Blastococcus colisei: one gene and its partner. The protein of the gene in region 1 interacts with the protein of each later gene in a pairwise test. Links are inferred from orthologs where the notes say so. Each region holds a gene or a part of one and is shown on either strand. Other genes may lie near its edges.

Region 1 (3,208 bases):
CGGCGACCAGTTGACGACCGCCGAGCGGGCGCCCGGGGTCACCGCTCCGATCGTCGGCGCGCCCGGCGGCGTCCCCGTCTCGATGGCGTTGGCCGCCCGGACCGCGCCCAGCGCGTCGACCAGGCCATGGCCGAAGACGTCGTCGCGGCCGGTGGCACCGCGGTCCTCGGCCACGGCGATCAGTACCTGCTCGACCTGATCGGGAGTGAAGCCAGGGGCGGCCGCCTTCACCAGCGCTGCGACTCCGGCCACGTGCGGCGCGGCCATCGAGGTCCCGCTCATGGACGAGTAGCTGCCGGACTTGTCGGTGGAGGTGATCCCCACCCCCGGGGCGGCGACGTCGACGTAGCTGCCGTAGTTGGAGAAGAAGGCCTTCTGCTTGGCTTCGTCGACCGCGGCGACGGCGATGACGCCGACCTCGGCCGCCGGGTAGAGGGGGATCGAGTTGCCCTCGTTGCCGGCCGCGGCGATGACCGTGACTCCCTTGGACCGCGCGTAGTCGACCGCCGACCGGAAGACCCCCGACGCGTCGGGGCCGCCCAGCGACAGGTTGATCACGTCGGCGCCGTTGTCGGCGGCGTAGACGATGCCCGAGTTCGCCCAGTTGGAGAAACCCCCTCCGTCGTCGCCGAGGACCTTGACCGGCATGATCCGCACGCCCGGTGCGACGCCCTCCACCTGGCTGCCGGCATCGGCGCCGACGGTGCCGGCCACGTGTGTGCCGTGCCCGTGCCGGTCGCTGGTGTCCGATGCGCCGCCGGGCGAGTCGGTGAAGTTCTGGCCGGGCGCCAACGCGGCGGCCAGTTCGGTGTGCGGGTTGACCCCGGTGTCCAGCACGGCGACGACGACGTCGGCGAGCGGGTTGTCGACCTCGGCGAGGGCCTCGGCCGAGCGCACCATCACGTTGCCGTACTGCGGCAACGCGCCGCCGACCGCGAAGACCGGCACGGTGAGGTTCGCCGCCTCGACCGACGGCTGATCCAGGAGCAATCCGCTGGCGACGTGCGCGTCGGCCTCGGAGCCTGCGTCGAGGGTGATGATCTCCGCGCCGCCCGGCGTGACCACGAAGGCCTCGACCTGCACCCCGGCGCCCTCGGTCAGCTGCGAGAGCGACTGCTCCTCGGCGGCCGACAGCTCCGCGCGCAGGACGGACGGGACGGCCTCGACCTCGGGGTTCACCGGCGTCTCGGCGGACGCCGGGGCGGAGGCAGCCGCGAGGACGCCGACGGTGGCGACGACGGTCAGGGTCCGGCGGGCTCGGGTGGTCACGGCATCCCGATCGGCAGGCGCGGGCCGCTTCTTGACATCGTTCCCCTCGTCGGGGGGAGATGCCCGGTGCCGTGCCATCCGGCCACGTGACGGGTGGCGACCTGGTCGACGTAGGCTCCCGGCTCGTGTCCACCTCCGCGCCCGAGCGCACTCTGGTCCTGGTCAAGCCCGACGGCGTCGCCCGCGGCCTCGTGGGGGAGGTGCTGTCGCGGCTGGAAGCCAAGGGGCTGCGCCTGGTCGCCGCGGAGCTGCGGACGCTGACCCGGGAGACCGCCGAGACCCACTACGCCGAGCACAGCGAGCGGCCCTTCTTCGCCGACCTCGTCGAGTTCATCACCGGAGGCCCGCTGATGGCGCTGGTCGTCGAGGGCCCGCGCACGATCGAGGCGTTCCGCGCTCTCGCCGGCGCCACCGACCCGGTGAAGGCCGCCCCCGGCACCATCCGGGGCGACTTCGCCCTCGAGGTGCAGAACAACATCGTGCACGGCTCGGACTCGCCAGAATCCGCCGCGCGCGAGGTGAAGCTCTTCTTCCCCGACCTGGGCTGACGCCGGCGCCGTCCTACCTCACCTTGTGGGGTCCTCCCTCGCGGTCGACCGTGAGGGAGGACCCAGATCGATCAGGACACCTGATCGTCGGACGAGCGGCGGCTACCCTGGACCGGTCATGACTGGTGAGACTCTGTACCCCCGCCTCGAGCCCCTGCTGGCTCAGATCCAGAAGCCGATCCAGTACGTCGGCGGTGAACTGAACTCGCAGGTGAAGCCCTGGGAGGACGCCGACGTCCACTGGGCGCTGATGTACCCCGACGCCTACGAGGTGGGGCTGCCCAACCAGGGCCTGATGATCCTGTACGAGGTGCTCAACGAGCGCCCCGACGCCCTCGCCGAGCGCACGTACGCCGTCTGGCCCGACCTCGCCGCGCTGATGCGCGAGAACGGCGTCCCCCAGTTCACCGTCGACGGGCACCGCTCGGTCCGCGACTTCGACCTCCTCGGCGTCAGCTTCGCGACCGAGCTCGGCTACACCAACCTGCTCGAGGCGCTCGACCTGGCGGGCGTTCCCATCCACGCCGTCGACCGGGACGAGAGCCACCCCGTCGTCGTCGCCGGCGGGCACGCCGCCTTCAACCCCGAGCCGGTCGCCGACTTCGTCGACTGCGCCGTGCTGGGTGACGGCGAGCAGGTCGTCGGCGACATCACCGACGTCGTCAAGGCGTGGAAGGCGCAGGGGCGGCCCGGCGGCCGCGTCGAGCTGCTCGCCCGCCTGGCCCGCGTCGAGGGCGTCTACGTGCCGCGGTTCTACGCCGTCGCCTACGGGCCGGACGGCGCCATCGCGGGCGTGCAGCGCACGCGGGACGACGTCCCGGCGAAGGTCGGCAAGCGCACCGTCATGGACCTCGACGAGTGGCCCTACCCGAAGACGCCGATCGTCCCGCTGGCGGAATCAGTCCACGAGCGGATGAGTGTCGAGATCTTCCGCGGCTGCACCCGCGGCTGCCGCTTCTGCCAGGCCGGGATGATCACCCGCCCGGTGCGCGAGCGGACCATCACGGGCATCGGCTCCATGGTCGAGCAGGGCCTCAAGGCGACCGGCTACGAGGAGGTGGGGCTGCTGTCGCTGTCCAGCGCCGACCACTCCGAGATCGGCCAGCTGGCCAAGGAACTCGCCGACCGCTACGAGGACTCCAAGGTCAGCCTCAGCCTGCCGAGCACCCGTGTCGACGCCTTCAACGTCACCCTCGCCAACGAACTGTCCCGCAACGGACGGCGTTCCGGCCTCACCTTCGCCCCCGAGGGCGGCAGCGAGCGGATCCGGCGGGTGATCAACAAGACGGTGTCCAAGGACGACCTCGTCCGCACGGTCACCACCGCCTACGCCAACGGCTGGCGCCAGGTGAAGCTCTACTTCATGTGCGGCCTGCCCACCGAGACCGACG
Region 2 (3,019 bases), 140 kb from region 1 along the record:
GCCCGCGACCTGCTCGTGGAGCTGCGCGACGCCGTGCCGGTCGACCGGCCAGGGGCCGCCGGGGAGACGGAGCAGCCATGATCATCGACTGTCACGGGCACTACACCACCGCTCCGGCGGCGCACACCGCGTGGCGCGAGCAGCAGGTCGCCGCCTGGACAGCGGGGACGACGCCACCGGCCTACCCGGCCATCAGCGACGACGAGATCCGCGAGACCATCGAGACCAGCCAGCTGAGGCTGATGGACGAGCGCGGCATCGACGTCACCCTCTTCTCGCCGCGTGCCTCGGCGATGGCGCACCACGTCGGAGACGCCGCCGTCAGCCTGGAGTGGGCCCGGCGGTGCAACGACCTGGTCCACCGGGTCACCACGCTCTTCCCCGACCGGTTCGTCGGGGTCAGCCAGCTGCCGCAGTCCCCGGGCGCGGACGTCGGGGCGTCGATCGAGGAGCTCCGGCGCTGCGTGGAGGAGCTGGGCTTCGTCGGGTGCAATCTCAATCCCGATCCCAGCGGAGGTCACTGGACGTCGCCGCCGCTGACCGACCGGAGCTGGTACGCCTTCTACGAGGCGATGATCGAGCTGGACGTGCCCGCGATGGTCCACGTCTCCGCCTCGGCGACCCCGGTGTTCCACGCGACGGGCGCCTACTACATCAACGCCGACACGACCGCGTTCATGCAGCTGGTCCAGGGCACGCTGTTCGCGGACCTGCCCGAGCTGCGCCTGGTCATCCCGCACGGCGGGGGAGCGGTGCCCTACCACTGGGGCCGCTACCGGGGACTGGCCGACATGCTCGGCCAGCCCCCGGTGGAGTCCAACGTCATGGGCAACGTCTTCTTCGACACCTGCGTCTACCACCAGGCGGGCATCGACCTGCTGCTCGACGTGATCGACAGCCGGAACGTCCTCTTCGGCTCCGAGATGGTGGGTGCCGTCCGCGGGATCGACCCGCGCACCGGCCACCACTTCGACGACACCCGCCGGTACGTCGAGGCTGCATTCGACAACGGGGCGCTCGACGAGGAGGCGCGTGCCGCCGTCTTCGAGGGCAACGTCCGGCGGGTCTACCCGCGACTGGACGCCCTGCTGGGTGCCGGGGCCTGAGCATGGTTCCGCGCGGTCGGCGGCCTCCGGATGCGGGTTCCGCGGTGACCGGTCCCGGTGACCCCGTCGCGGCCAAGGCCGCGCTGCGGGCGCGTCTCCTCGCCCGCCGGATCGGCAGGCCGGAGGCCGAGCGCGCCGCCGCCGCCGCCGCCGTCGCCGCCGTTCTCGTCCGCAGGCTCGCCGGTGCCGGCACCGTGGCGGCCTTCGTGCCCGACCCGACCGAGCCCGGGCACGGCCGGTTGCCGGCGGCCTACGCAGAGCTCGGCGCCCGGGTGCTGCTGCCGGTCATCCCCGCCCAGGGCCGGGAACTCGGCTGGGCGGAGCACACCGGCCGGTTCGTGCCGGGGCGCTTCGGTCTGCTGCAGCCGGACGGCCCCTGGCTCGACACCACCGCGATCGGGACCGCCGACGTCGTCATCGTGCCGGCGCTGGCGGTGGACCGTGCGGGGATCCGGCTGGGCCGGGGCGGCGGTTACTACGACCGCGCCCTCCCGCACGCCCGCCCGGACGCCGTCCTCGTCGCGCTGGTCTTCGACGACGAGGTCGTCGACGAGCTGCCGGCCGAGGCGCACGACCGGCCGGTCGACGCCATCGTGACGCCGTCCGGCTGGCGGGAGCTCCCGGGGCGTTCCCCGTGAGCGCCGGCCGCACCCCCATCCGTGGCCTGCAGACGCAGGCACCGTCCACTATCCGAGGAGAAGACAATGGTGTCTCTGGACCAGCTGCCGGAGATCAGGACCGAGCTGTTCATCGCCGGTGAGGTACGCAGCGCCGACGACCACCTGCAGGTGATCGACCCCGCCGACGGCCGTTCGGTGGTGGGCTACGCGGCCGCGGCCAGCGCCAAGCAGGCCGAGGAGGCCGTCGCGGCGGCGCACCGGGCCTTCCCCGAGTGGGCGGCCCGGACCCCGCAGGAGCGGGCCGAGCTGATCACCGCCGCCCTCGCCCCGCTGGAGGCCGACCGGCCGGCGGTCGCGGAGATCCTGACCCGCGAGAACGGCAAGATCCGCATGGAGTCCTTCATCGACTCCATCGTGTTCGAGCACCGCTTCCGGCTCGCCGTCGGGCTGGCCGACCGGGTCGAGGAGTCGGTCACGCTGCCCGCCCCGCCGTACCGCACGACGGTGTCCTACCTCCCGCTGGGCGTGGTCACCGTCATCGTGCCGTTCAACTGGCCGATGGCCATCCTGGCGGCCTCCCTGCCGTACGCGCTGGTCGCCGGCAACACCGTGGTGGTGAAGCCGCCGCCGACCACGCCGCTGGCCACGACCCGCACGGTGCAGAAGGTGGCCGAGCTGCTGCCGCCCGGTGTGCTCAACGTCGTGACCGGGGCCGACGCCGAGATCGGTTCGGCGCTGATCCAGGACGACCGGGTGAAGAAGGTGTGCTTCACCGGCAGCCCCGGCGGTGGCAAGAAGATCATGGAGATGGCATCGCGGTCGCTGACCCGCGTGGCGCTGGAACTGGGCGGCAACGACCCCGCCATCGTGCTGCCCGACGCCGACCTGAGCGCAGAGGCGATGCAGAAGATGTTCGGCGGCACGTTCGACTCCACCGGGCAGATCTGCATGGCCACCAAGCGGCTGTACGTGCACCGGTCCCGGTACGACGAGGTGGTGGACGGGCTGTCGGGACTGTTGTCGGCCACCCGGCTCGGCCACGGCCTCGACGAGGGCGTCACGATGGGCCCGCTGCACCAGACGCGGCAGAAGGAGTACGTGCAGGAGCTCCTCGCCCAGGCCCGGGAGTCCGGTGCCGAGGTGCGCGAGTTCGGCGAGCCGGTCGACGGAGCCGACATCTCGGTCGGCAACTTCCTCACGCCGTCGCTGGTCCTCGACCCGGCCGACGACGCCCGGGTCGTCGTCGAGGAGCAGTTCGGGCCGACCCTGCCGATCCTGCCCTTCGACGACGTC

Evidence for each region.
Region 2: the proteins of ndk (region 1) and FHU33_RS16050 interact in binary tests that used the Escherichia coli proteins (3 or more experiments, as listed by UniProt). The link is inferred for Blastococcus colisei from one-to-one orthologs.

The regions. Positions count from the first base shown.
Region 1 is NZ_VFQE01000001.1:3,508,354-3,511,561, reverse strand. The notes cover bases 212-3,105. They hold ndk (nucleoside-diphosphate kinase), read left to right. Parts: upstream 212-1,394; coding sequence 1,395-1,817; downstream 1,818-3,105. Other genes in these bases: FHU33_RS16710 (TIGR03960 family B12-binding radical SAM protein), read left to right, coding at 1,936-3,105; FHU33_RS16720 (S8 family serine peptidase), read right to left, coding at 212-1,269. Outside these bases: more of FHU33_RS16720, read right to left, coding at 1-211; more of FHU33_RS16710, read left to right, coding at 3,106-3,208. UniProt on the Escherichia coli protein: Major role in the synthesis of nucleoside triphosphates other than ATP. The ATP gamma phosphate is transferred to the NDP beta phosphate via a ping-pong mechanism, using a phosphorylated active-site intermediate.
Region 2 is NZ_VFQE01000001.1:3,369,327-3,372,345, reverse strand. Bases 243-2,947 are described here. They hold FHU33_RS16050 (5-formyltetrahydrofolate cyclo-ligase), read left to right. Parts: upstream 243-1,150; coding sequence 1,151-1,744; downstream 1,745-2,947. Other genes in these bases: FHU33_RS16045 (aldehyde dehydrogenase family protein), read left to right, coding at 1,811-2,947; FHU33_RS16055 (amidohydrolase family protein), read left to right, coding at 243-1,106. In the rest of the region: FHU33_RS16060 (DUF1932 domain-containing protein), read left to right, coding at 1-81; more of FHU33_RS16055, read left to right, coding at 78-242; more of FHU33_RS16045, read left to right, coding at 2,948-3,019. UniProt on the Escherichia coli protein: Involved in the removal of 5-formyltetrahydrofolate.